2 linked regions of the Azospirillum brasilense genome follow. The protein of the gene in region 2 binds, or shares a complex with, the protein of the main gene of each other region. Links are inferred from orthologs where the notes say so. Each region holds a gene or a part of one and is shown on either strand. Other genes may lie near its edges.

Region 1 (5,265 bases), 300 kb from region 2 along the record:
TCAACAGGGGATTGGTCTTCGTTCCCGGAACGAACACGTGGCATGGCTTCGCCCCGCGCCCGATCCGCGGCGTGCGCAAGTCGATCATCGTGAACTATGTCGGCCCGGAATGGCGCGCGCGCCACGAGCTGGCCTTCCCCGACACGCCCGTGGCCTGAATTGCTGCCGTCTGGAGACCGCCCCATGTCCATGCCCACCTCCCTGCTGGATCTGGACCGCTTCCGCGCCACCCCGCTGCAGCACGAGCCGTTCGATTTCCTCTGCGTCCCCAGCTTCGTGAAGCGGGAGCATCTGGAGGCCCTGCACCGCGACTACCCCAAGGTGGACAAGCCCGGCTCCATCCCCCTGGGCGTCTTCCCGCAGGGGCCGGCCTTCGACGCCCTGATCGGGGAGCTGCGCGGCGAGGCGGTCTGCCAGGCCTTTTCGGAGAAGTTCGGGCTGGACCTGTCGCGCTACCCGACCATGTTCACCGCCCGCGGCATGTGCCGGGCGACCGACGGCAAGATCCACCCCGATTCGGCCAGCAAGATCGTCACCGTCCTGATCTACATGAATCCGCCCTGGGAGGCGTCGGGCGGACGCCTGCGCGTGCTGCGCAGCCCGAACATGGAGGATTACGCCGCCGAGGTGCCGCCGGACGAGGGCACGCTGCTGTGCTTCCGCCGCTCCGACACCTCCTGGCACGGGCACCATTCCTTCGAGGGCCGGCGCCGCGCCGTGCAGATGAACTGGGTCCGGAACAGCGTCTACATCTGGCACGAGCAGTGGCGCCACCGCGTCGGCGCTTGGCTGAAGAACCGCAAGGGCGCCGCGCCGGCCCACTATTGAGGGGCATTCCCCGGGCGGTCGGGGTGAAACATCGTCCCCATGATGGGCCGGCATGGCAGGCTTTCCGATGACAGCGCGCCGGAACTGGACCATATGTTCGGCGCGGCCCTATGGTCCGCGTCAGATCAGATCGTGACGGACAGAGCGATGCCCAGCACCCACCACACCAAGGTTCTCATCATCGGCGCCGGTCCTGCCGGCTACACCGCGGCCATCTACGCGGCGCGCGCCAACCTGCAGCCGCTGATGGTGCAGGGCATGCAGCCGGGCGGCCAGCTCATGATCACCACCGACGTCGAGAATTATCCCGGCTTCGCCGACCCCATCCAGGGGCCGTGGCTGATGGAGCAGATGCAGAAGCAGGCGGAGCATGTCGGGACCAAGATGGTCTTCGACCTGATCACCGACGTCGACTTCAGCCAGCGCCCCTTCGTCTGCAAGGGCGACTCGGGCGACACCTACACCGCCGACAGCGTCATCATCGCGACCGGCGCGCAGGCCCGCTGGCTGGGCATCTCCAGCGAGGAGATCTACCGCGGCTTCGGCGTGTCGGCCTGCGCCACCTGCGACGGCTTCTTCTTCCGCGGCAAGGAGATCGCGGTGATCGGCGGCGGCAACTCCGCGGTGGAGGAGGCGCTGTACCTCACCAACCACGCCTCCAAGGTGACGGTCATCCACCGCCGCGACAGCTTCCGCGCCGAACGGATCATGCAGGACCGGTTGTTCCGCAACCCCAAGATCGAGGTGGTCTGGGACAGCGTCGTCGAGGAGATCGTCGGCGAGGGCGACGGCTCGCTGGGCAACCCGCGCGGCGTCACCGGCGTGCGCGTGAAGAACGTGAAGTCGGGCGAGGAGCGGGTGATCCCGGTGGCCGGCGTCTTCGTCGCCATCGGCCATGTCCCGGCCACCGCCGTCTTCCAGGGCAAGGTGGAGACCGACTCCGAGGGCTACATCGTCACCGCCCCCGACTCGACGGCCACCAACGTGCCGGGCGTCTTCGCCGCGGGCGACGTGAAGGACAAGATCTACCGGCAGGCCGTCACCGCCGCCGGGATGGGCTGCATGGCCGCCCTGGAGGCCGAGCGCTGGCTGGCCCACCACGAGGGCGAGCCGAGCCCGGCGGGCAATTGGTAAACTGTTGGCGGGGCCGGGCGACCGGTCCCCTCTTACCGCCGATGCATCATCCCATCGACGCTGAACCGCCCGGCCCCGGAGGCGATCAGCGCGAGGAAGCCGCCGATGATGGCGAGGTTCTTCATGAACTGGATGCGCTGCATCCCCTGGGCCTCCGGCGGGTAGGTCCAGTAGCGGTGAGCGATCAGCGTCGCCATGATGGTGAAGAGGACCAACGCCGCGGCGGCCAGCCGCGTCCAGGCTCCCAGCACCACGGCCAGCCCGCCGAAGCACTCCACCGCACCGCCCAGCGCGGCCAGCAGCATCGGCATCGGCAGCCCCTGCCCGCCCAGACTTTCAGCGAAGCCGCCGAGATTCATCAGCTTGCCGAAGCCGCTTTCCACGAAGATCGCTCCGATCAGAAGCCTTGCGGCCAGCAGCAGCGCGTCCTGCGCGCCCGTCGCCTCGCGGTCCGCTCCCCGCGTCCGGTCGAAATTGTAGGAGGTCATGGCGCCCTCTCCCGCGTCCATAGGACATCCCTTAAGAACGCGTGCCGCCACCCTCTTGTTTCGCCCCCTGTTGTATTGTCTGGCCCCAAAAGGACGGGGCGCCGCCCCGAAGGACGGCGCCCCATCAAATCGCAAACTGCTGTTCAGCGCCGACTACTCCAGCATGGAGCGCAGCATCCAGGCGGTCTTCTCGTGGATCTGCAGGCGCTGGGTCAGCAGGTCGGCGGTCGGCTGGTCGTTGGCCTCCTCGGCGGTCGGGAAGACCTTCCGGGCGGTGCGGGCGACGGCCTCATGTCCCTCGACGAGCTGGCGCAGCATCTCCTGGGCGTTCGGAACGCCCTGCTCCTCCTTGATCGAGGCGAGCTTGGTGAACTGCGAGAAGCTGCCCGGCGCCGGATAGCCGAGGGCGCGGATGCGCTCCGCCACCTCGTCCAGGGCGGTCCACAGCTCCGTGTACTGGGTCATGAACATGGTGTGGAGCGTGTTGAACATCGGCCCTGTGACGTTCCAGTGGAAGGAGTGCGTCTTCAGGTACAGGGCGAAGGTGTCGGCAAGCACGTTGTTCAGGCCTTCGGCAATGGCCTTGCGGTCGGCTTCCGCGATCCCGATGTCGATCTGCATGGTTTCTCAATCCTCCGAGGGGTTGTCTTCCATTCTTGGCTGCAATCGAGGCTACGCCCCGCTGCGCCCCGGGTAAAGACCCTACTTTAGAAACTTTCTAAAAAGCAGCCCTGCGCAACCCGCATGCCCCGGCATGCCGTGAAGGCCACCCCGACAAGCTTGGGCGCACCCGGTGCGGGTCAAGATGTGCGCCGCAACAGCATCCGTATCAAGCATCGGGATCGGGCATCGGTATCGAGCGCCCCGAACGCGCGGCCCCACGGCGTCAATGGTACAGCCCGACATAGGCGACCAGATCCTGGCCCGGCACCCGTTTCACGAAGGTGGTTTTCGGCTCGATCCGGTCGCTGGCCGGGTTCAGCCAGCGGTATTCCACCCAGCCCTCGCCCGCGTCCCGCGCCACCGACAGGATGTCGCGGACGATGTCGCGGCCGTCCGGGTCCTTCACGTTGATCACGCTGACCCCGACCCCGGCGGGCCGCGGCGGATAGACCTTCCACACCCCGGCGAAGTCGATGACCGTGACGTAGAGCGCCCCGTGCTTGAACTCCCCGTCGCGGTTGAACGCCGCCGCCGCGGCCTCCAGCCCCCGGGCGGCGATCAGCTCCGCCGCCTTCAGCGCAACGGCGCGGACCTGCTCCCGCTCCGGATCACCGGGCTGGGCGTGGGCACCCGCGGGGTGGAGCGCTACGATCAGAAGGGCGGTCAGCAAGCCCCGTAGGACGCGGAGCGGCGGCACTCGGACGAAGGCGCTCATGGCAAATCCCCCGGACCGGCCAATGCGGGAACGTCATGCGGAAAAGGGCGCCGATCGGTTCGCCCACTGTCGAAAGAAAGTCGGCCTCCGGCAATCCGCCAATCCTGCGGCCTATTGCCGCAAAGTTCCGCGCGGGCCACACTGTCCCCAGCGTCCGGCACCACGAAGGCACGCCCGGCCTCTGCCGATCCCTCGGCCCCATCCAACGGTGCGCGCCGGCCCGGACCGTATTTGGGAGGAGCATCGCATGCGCATCGCAATCATGGGGGCGGGCGCGGTCGGCGGCTATTTCGGCGCGCGCCTCGCGGCGACCCACGGAGCCGAGGTGCATTTCATCGCCCGCGGCCGGCATCTGGAAGCCATCCGCCGCGGAGGCCTGCGCATCAAGAGCGAGGCCGCCCCCCTGCATCTGACCGACGTCCGCGCGACCGACGACCCGGCGGAGGTCGGGCCGGTCGACCTCGTGCTGTTCGCCGTCAAGCTGTGGGACACCGACCGCGCCGCGGAGGCCTGCCGCCCCCTGGTGAAGCCGGGCACCGTGGTCGTCACCGTGCAGAACGGCGTCACCGGGATGGACACGCTGTGCCAGCTCCTCGGGCGGGAGCATGTGGCGGGCGGCGTCGCCCACATCGGCGCCACCATCGCCGCCCCCGGCGTGATCCGCCACACCGGGACGCTGGCCCGCCTGACCTACGGGGAACTGGACGGGCGCCCCTCGCCCCGGCTGACCGCCTTCCACGCTCTGGCCGAGGCGGCCGGGTTCGAGGCGGTGCTGTCCGCGGCGATCCTGCGCGCGCAGTGGGAGAAGTTCGCCTTCCTGGCGCCCTTCAGCGGGGTCACCGCGCTGACCCGCCAGCCCGCCGGGGTGATCCGCCGCGTTCCGGAAAGCCGCGCCCTGTTCCTCGACGCGGTGGCGGAGGTCGCCCGGCTGGCCCGCGCCCGCGACATCGATCTGGGCACCGGCATCGTCGCCCGCGTCGAGGCGCTGCTCGACGGCCTGCCGCCCGCCATGACCTCCTCCATGCTGAACGACCTGACGCGGGGCGGGCGGCTGGAGCTGCCCTGGCTGTCCGGGGCGGTGGTGCAGCTCGGCTCGGAGCTGGGGGTGCCGACGCCCGTCCACCGGGTGGTCGCGGCGGCCCTGGCACCCTACGCCGACGGACCGCCCTGAGGAAGGACACCCCAGCGGGGGCGGCGTGACGTCATGCCGCCCCTTTTTTCCATCGACACGTCCCCCGCCACGGGTGGACCATAACCTTGAAAAGGCACTGTTTTTAAAGCACCGGACCAGTCCGGCACCCTGTCAGGGCCATGCGCGCCGCCGGTGATTCCGGCCACAGCGTCCCACCCGGCCCACCCAGGCCACCCGGCGTTCCGGCCGATGCCCACTCGGGAAGACGCCATACGGGAGGTGTGCATGCCCCATACTCAGATCCA
Region 2 (7,290 bases):
ATGAGCACACATCTTAACCCCCACCCTAACCCTCCCCCGCTTTCGCAGGGGAGGGAATCAAGGCCCTCCCCTGCCCAGCGGGGGAGGGAGGGGACCCATGCGCAGCATGGGGAGGGTGGGGGCAACGCCTCACACATGACGACCCGCCCATGACCGTCCTCGACTTCCCCGTCCGCGAGCTTCCGCTGGACCCCAACGTCGCGCAGCGGCTCGCCTCCGACCCGCTGTCGTCGGTCTGGGTGGGCGCCTCCGCCGGGTCCGGCAAGACGAAGGTGCTGACCGACCGCGTGCTGCGGCTGATGCTGTCCGGCACCGCGCCGGCGCGCATCCTCTGCCTGACCTTCACCAAGGCGGCGGCGGCGGAGATGTCCATCCGCATCAACCGCACGCTGGGCATCTGGGCGACCCTGCCCGACGAGGGGCTGGAGGATCGGCTCGCCGACCTCTGCGGCGAGCGGCCGAGCGTGGAGACCCGCACCATCGCCCGGCGGCTGTTCGCCCAGGTGGTGGATTGTCCGGGCGGCATGAAGATCCAGACCATCCACGCCTTCTGCCAGTCGCTGCTGCGCCGCTTCCCGCTGGAGGCCGGACTCGCCCCGCATTTCGAGGTGATGGACGAGCGCACCGCCGCCGGCCTGCTGACCGAGGCGCGGGACGAGGTGCTGCACGCCGGGCGCGCCGCCCCCGACAGCCCGCTCGGCAAGGCGATGGCCCGCCTGACCGCCGAGCTGAACGCCGAGGAGTTCGCCGACATCCTGGCCGAGCTGGCCAGCGAGCGCGGGCGGATCCAGCGCCTGTTCGAGAGCTTTCACGGGCTGGACGGCGCGGTGGACGCGGTCCACGAGGCTTTGGGCGTGCCGCCCGGCATCACCGAGGCGGCGATCCTGCGCGAGGCCTGCGCCGACCACGCCTTCGACGGGACGAGCCTGCGCGACGCCTGCCGCGCGCTGTCCACCGGCAGCAAGACCGACGAGGAGCGCGGAGTCGGCATCCAGAGCTGGCTCGACGCCGCGGAAAACCGTGTGCGCGCCTTCCAGATCTACGCCCGCCATTTCTTGACGGCGGAGGGCGGTGCACGCAAGACCCTGATCACCAAGAAGCCGGCCACATCCTTCCCCGCCGCCCTGACGGCGCTGGAGCGTGAGGCGGAGCGGCTCGTTTCGCTGATGAAACGGGTTCGCTCGGCCGGTGTCGCCGCCTCCACCACCGCCCTGCTGACCCTGGCCGAGGCCCTTCTGCACGCCTACGAGGCGAAGAAGAAGGCCAAGGCGCTGCTCGACTACGACGACCTGATCCTGTCGGCCAACGCGCTGCTGCGCGGCAAGGACGGCGTGCCCGCCGTGCCCTGGGTGCTGTTCAAGCTGGACGGCGGGCTGGACCACATCCTGATCGACGAAGCCCAGGACACCAACCCGGAGCAATGGCAGGTCGTCGGCTCCATCGCCGAGGAGTTCTTCGCCGGCCTCAGCGCCCGGGACGGGGGCGAGACGACGCGCACCGTCTTCGCCGTGGGCGACGAAAAGCAGTCGATCTTCAGCTTCCAGCGCGCCGATCCCGCCGAATTCGCCCGGATGCGCCGCCATTTCCAGACCCGCGCCAAGGCGGCCGAGCGCGACTGGCACGCGGTCGAACTGGACATCTCCTTCCGCTCCACCGCCACCGTGCTGCAGACCGTGGATGCGGTGTTCCGGCTGGACGGCGCCAAGGATGGTGTCGCGTCCGAAACGAACCCGGTGATCCGCCACCGCGCCTTCCGCCGCGGCCATGCCGGTCTGGTCGAGCTGTGGCCCCCGGTGAAGCCGGCGGAGGCCGCCGACCCGCCCGCCTGGGCGCCCCCGGTGGAGCGCGAGGCCGCCGATTCGCCGTCGGCCCGGCTGGCCGCGGTCATCGCCGACACCATCCGCGACTGGACCCAGCGCGGCGAGTCGCTCGAGTCGCGCGGCCGGCCGATCCAGCCCGGCGACGTCATGGTGCTGGTCCGCCGCCGCACCGCCTTCGTGACGGAGCTGGTGCGCGCCCTGAAGGACCGCGCCGTTCCCGTGGCCGGCGTGGACCGCATGGTGCTGACCGAGCAGCTGGCGGTCATGGACCTGATGGCGCTGTGCGAGTTCCTGCTGCTGCCGGAAGACGACCTGACGCTGGCCACCGTCCTCAAGGGGCCGCTGATCGGCCTGACCGAGGACCAGCTCTTCGACCTCGCCCACGGGCGGCGCGGCACGCTGTGGCGGGCGCTGGTGGCGAAGGCGGAGGACGACCCGGCCTACCGCCCGGCCCGCCGCTATCTGGGCGGCCAGCTCGCCCGCACCGACTTTCTGGCGCCCTACGAGCTGTTTGCCGGGCTGCTGGCCGCCCCCTGCCCAGCCGATCCGGACGGGTCGGGCCGCCGCGCCCTCCTGAAGCGGCTCGGCCCCGACGCCCAGGACCCGCTGGACGAATTCCTGGCCGTATGCCTGGCCTTCGAGAAGACCGAACCGCCCTCGCTGCAGAACTTCCTGGCTTGGCTGGCGGCCAGCGAGGCGGAGATCAAGCGCGAGCTGGAGCAGGGCGGCGGACGCGTACGCATCATGACGGTGCACGGCTCCAAAGGGCTCCAGGCGCCCATCGTCTTCCTGCCCGACACGCTGGGCACGCCGACCCAGAGCCCGCCGATCCTCTGGCCCGACGAGGGCTGTACCGTCCCTCTCTTCGCCGCCCGCCGCTCGCAGGAGGACGCGCTGTGCGCCGAGGCGCGCGCCCGCGCCAACCGCCGCCGCGACCAGGAGTACAGGCGCCTGCTGTACGTCGCCCTGACCCGCGCCGAGGACCGGCTGTACGTCTGCGGCTACCAGGGCAAGAAGGAGCCGTCGGAGGCCTGCTGGTACAAGCTGGTCGAGGCCGCGATGGGCGAGATCGGCGTGCCGCACCCCTTCGACTTCTCCACCCTCTGCCCGGACGGCTGGAGCGGCGAGGGCTGGCGGCTGGCCGACCCGCAGACCGCCGTGCCCAAGCCGGACGGCGCCGGGGCCGGCCGCGTGCTGGCGGCGCAGGAAGCCCCGCCCTGGCTGACCGCCGCCGCCCCGGAGGAGCCGGAGCCGTCGCGCCCCCTCACCCCCTCCCGTCCGGACGGGGACGAGCCGGCGATGCGCTCCCCGCTCGGCGAGGACGACGGGGCGCGCTTCAAGCGCGGCCTGCTGATCCACCGGCTGATGCAGACCCTGCCCGACCTGCCGCCCGACGCGCGGGAGGCTGCCGCCCGACGCTACCTCGCCCGCCCCGGGCATGAGCTGACGGCGGAGCGCCAGGATGAAATCGCATCCGAAACGATGCGCGTCCTGACCGATCCGCGCTTCGCCCGGCTGTTCGGCCCCAACTCCCGCGCCGAGGTGGAGGTGGTCGGTCTGGTGACCGGGCGCGCCCTGTCGGGCCGGGTCGACCGGCTGGTGATCGAGGAGGACGCGGTGTGGATCGTCGACTACAAGACCAACCGCCCGCCGCCCGTCCGGGCGGAGGATGTGCCGCCCGTCTATGTCCGCCAGATGGAGGCCTACCGCGCGGCGTTGCGCGCCATCTACCCGGACAAGGCCGTGCGCTGCGTCCTGCTGTGGACCGACACCCCGGCCCTGATGGAACTTCCGGAGTGAGGCGCGCGCGATAGTCCGCCTTTGGAACTTTTCACCCCCGGCCGCGTTGCACGGGGCGGCGGATTGGGTTGACGAGACCGCATTCGCGCCCCGGCTTGACCGGTGAGGGGGGTCGGTCATACATTTTGCCAAATTCCACCGATGAGGGATGGGTCCGCCGCCGGTGGAAAATCGGCGCGGCGGTGCCCCTGAACCCAGGCATAGAGGTCACATGAGCGATCCCATCAAGGTCACCGACGACAGCTTCGAGCAGGACGTGCTGAAGGCCGACGGTCCGGTCCTGGTCGATTTCTGGGCGGAGTGGTGCGGCCCCTGCAAGATGATTGCTCCCGCGCTCGACGACCTCGCCAAGGAGTATGGCGGCAAGGTCACCGTCGCCAAGCTGAACATCGACGACAACCCCGGCACCCCGACCAAGTACGGCGTGCGCGGCATCCCGACGCTGATGCTGTTCAAGAACGGCAACGTCGCCGCCACCAAGATCGGCGCCCTGCCGAAGACCGCCCTGTTCACGTGGGTCGACGAGGCTCTCTGAGCCAAGCGGTCCCCGGACGATCGAAAAGCCCCGCCCCTCCGGCGGGGCTTTTTGTTTGCGCGGCCTTGCGGCCTGTCGGAGACTGCGCGGACCATGGCCTACCGACTGCCGCCCCTCAACACCCTGCGCCTGTTCGAGGCCGCCGGCCGCCACCAGAGCTTCAAGGCGGCGGCGGAAGAGCTGCATCTTACCCCCAGCGCGGTCAGCCACGGCATCCAGACGCTGGAGGACTGGCTTGGGGTGGAACTGTTCCTGCGCGGCAACCGCAGCCTGTCGCTGACCCCCGCCGGCCACGCCTATCTGCCCCGCGTGCGCGACGCGCTGCAGTCGCTGGCGCTGGCGACGGAAAGCGTGCCGGGCCGCAAGCCCAACGGGCGGCTGTCGGTCAGCGCCGCCCCGACCTTCGCCCTGCGCTGGCTGATTCCCCGCCTTCCCGCCTTCCAGGAGCGTCACCCGGCGATCACGGTGGCGCTCGACACCGCCCACCGGGTGGTCGAGTTCCCCCGCGACGGCATCGACGCCGGCATCCGGCTGGGCCGTGGCGACTGGCCCGGTCTGGCCGCGCTGAAGCTGATGGAGGAGGATCTCGTCCCGGTGGCCGCCCCCGCCCTGGCGGCGCGCATCGCCTGCCCCGCCGACCTCGCCACCGTCCCGCTGCTCCACGTCGCCGACGTGTCGGAGGACTGGACCGCCTGGGCCGAGGCGGCGGGCCTGCCGCCGTCGGCGCTGGACGACGGGCTGAAGCGCGGGTTGCGGCTGGACGCGATCCATATGGCGGTGGACGCCGCGGTGCGCGGGCTGGGCGTCATCATCGGACGGCGCCCGACCATCGACCCGGAGCTGGCGTCCGGCCAGCTGGTCGAGGTGATGGGGCCGCGCCTGCGCGCGAAAAGCGCGTATTGGCTGGTCACCGCCCAAGACAGCCTGCGCCGCCCGGAGGTCGCCGCCTTCCGCTCCTGGATGCGGGCGGAGTTCGCTCAGGGGCGGTGACCCGCTTCGGGTGAAATCCGCTCACCCGACGATGAAAAGGTCCCGTTTGCCGGAGCGGCGGGGACAGCCCGATGCTGGTGCTTCCATCGCACCCCCCGGAGGTCACCATGACCCTGCACGTCCTCCCCCGCACCGCACCGTCACCGGCACACCGCCTTCACACGCTGCTGGCCTGGATCGCCCGCTTCCGGGAGGAGCGCCGCCAGCGCGACGCCCTGCTGTCCCTCTCCGACTATGAACTGCGGGACATCGGCATCACCCGCTACGACGCCGTCACCGAGGCGCAGAAGTCTCTCTGGCGGTGAAGGTCGCGGTTTACAGACGGTCCCGCCGGATCGCCTCCAACAGCCCCTCGGCCCCGGCCTCGCAGAGGTCCAGAACCTCGGTGAAATGCAGCCCCTCGCCGTAATAGGGGTCGGGCACCTCGCGCTTCGGTGCGTCGGGGGCGTAATCGAGGAACAGGGCGACCGTCGCCCGGCTGTCCGGCGGGGCCATGCGCCGCAACTGCGCCAGATGCCCGCCGTCCATCGCCAGGATGTAGTCGAAGTCAACGAAGTCCGCCGCGGTCACCTTGCGGGCGCGCAGGTCCGACAGATCCACCCCGCGAGCCTTGGCCGCGCGCTGGCTGCGCGGGTCGGGCGCCTCTCCCACATGATAGCTGTGGGTGCCCGCCGAATCGGTGCCGATGCGGCCCGCCAAACCGGCTTGCCGAACCCGGTCGCGGAACACACCTTCCGCGGTGGGCGACCGACAGATGTTGCCCGTGCACACGAACAGGACCTTGACCATCCCGGCCTCCTCCTCTCTGCTTTCCCGGTCCGAGATCTAGCAGCCGTTCCCCGAACCCGCCAGGGCGCCATGACCATCGCCAATATGACCGCCGCCATCACGACCATCGCCAATCATCTGAAGCCGACCGACTCCATCGTCATCCTGACCGGGGCCGGCATTTCCAAGGAATCCGGCCTGGACACCTTCCGCTGCGCCGACGGTATCTGGGCCAAGGTCGATCTGGAGGACGTCGCCACGCCGGAGGGCTTCGCCCGCGACCCGGTTCTGGTGCACCGCTTCTACAACGACCGGCGGCGCGGCCTGCGCGACCCCGCGGTGCAGCCGAACGCCGCCCATCGGGCGCTGGCCGAGTTGGAGCGGCGCTGGAAAGGCGACCTGCTGCTGGTCACCCAGAACATCGACGATTTGCACGAGCGCGGCGGGTCGCAAACGCTGATCCACATGCATGGGGAGCTGAACGCCGTCTTCTGCCGCCATTGCCACAACAAGGTGGAAAACTGGACCGGCGACCTGTCGGTGGAGGACGTCTGCCCGTCCTGCACCCGCAAGGGCGGCATGCGCCCCGACGTGGTGTGGTTCGGCGAGATGCCCTACCAGATGGAGCGGATCTACCGCGCGCTGGGCGCCTGTGACCTGTTCGTCTCCATCGGCACCTCCGGCAACGTCTACCCCGCCGCCGGCTTCGTGGCCGAGGCGCGCAACGCCGGCGCCCTGACGGTGGAGCTGAACCTGGAGCCGTCGGCGGGCGCCAGCCTGTTCGCGGACTCCGTCAACGGCCCGGCGACCGAGCTGGTCCCGGCCTTCGTGACCGAGCTGCTGAGCCTTTGACTGGTGACCTGAAGGTGACTGGTGACCTGAAGGAACTGTTCGAGCAGGCCCGCGCCTGCCGGCTGTGCGCGGGAGTGTTGCCGCACGGCTGCCGCCCGGTGCTGCGCGGCAGCCCGTCCGCCCGCCTGCTGATCGTCGGGCAGGCGCCGGGCGCGCGGGTGCACGCCAGCGGCATTCCCTGGAACGACCCGTCCGGCGACCGGCTGCGCCAGTGGCTGGCCATGGACCGTGACGCCTTCTACGACGAGAGCCGGATCGCCATCGTCCCCATGGGGCTCTGCTACCCCGGCACGGCGCCGAAGGGCGGCGACTACCCGCCGCGCCCGGAATGCGCGCCGCTCTGGCACCCGCCTCTGCGCGCCGCCCTGACCGGGGTGCGGCTGACCCTGCTGGTCGGCAGCTACGCGCAGGCCCACTATCTGGGAAACCGCCGCCGACGCACGATGACCGACACGGTGGCGGCGTGGCGGGATTACCTGCCGGAGTTCCTGCCCCTGCCCCACCCGAGCTGGCGCAACACCGCGT

What was found. Proteins that work in one complex are often made in the same cells at the same time.
Region 1: the proteins of trxA (region 2) and trxB are in contact, whole or in part, in a crystal structure (PDB 1F6M), measured with the Escherichia coli proteins. The link is inferred for Azospirillum brasilense from one-to-one orthologs.

The regions. Positions count from the first base shown.
Region 1 is NZ_CP059449.1:1,505,532-1,510,796, reverse strand. The notes cover bases 1-2,968. They hold trxB (thioredoxin-disulfide reductase), read left to right. Parts: upstream 1-975; coding sequence 976-1,962; downstream 1,963-2,968. Other genes in these bases: H1Q64_RS07160 (Dps family protein), read right to left, coding at 2,604-2,968; H1Q64_RS07165 (DoxX family protein), read right to left, coding at 1,995-2,450; H1Q64_RS07175 (2OG-Fe(II) oxygenase), read left to right, coding at 184-828; H1Q64_RS07180 (2OG-Fe(II) oxygenase), read left to right, coding at 1-158. Also shown: more of H1Q64_RS07160, read right to left, coding at 2,969-3,071; H1Q64_RS07155 (cache domain-containing protein), read right to left, coding at 3,337-3,828; H1Q64_RS07150 (ketopantoate reductase family protein), read left to right, coding at 4,076-4,999; H1Q64_RS07145 (elongation factor G), read left to right, coding at 5,246-5,265.
Region 2 is NZ_CP059449.1:1,201,253-1,208,542, reverse strand. The notes cover bases 2,800-5,493. They hold trxA (thioredoxin TrxA), read left to right. Parts: upstream 2,800-3,831; coding sequence 3,832-4,155; downstream 4,156-5,493. Other genes in these bases: H1Q64_RS05755 (low molecular weight protein-tyrosine-phosphatase), read right to left, coding at 5,461-5,493; H1Q64_RS05760 (DUF1127 domain-containing protein), read left to right, coding at 5,253-5,450; gcvA (transcriptional regulator GcvA), read left to right, coding at 4,249-5,145; addA (double-strand break repair helicase AddA), read left to right, coding at 2,800-3,620. In the rest of the region: double-strand break repair protein AddB, read left to right, coding at 1-1; more of addA, read left to right, coding at 150-2,799; more of H1Q64_RS05755, read right to left, coding at 5,494-5,934; cobB (Sir2 family NAD+-dependent deacetylase), read left to right, coding at 6,004-6,765; H1Q64_RS05745 (uracil-DNA glycosylase family protein), read left to right, coding at 6,780-7,290. UniProt on the Escherichia coli protein: Participates in various redox reactions through the reversible oxidation of its active center dithiol to a disulfide and catalyzes dithiol-disulfide exchange reactions.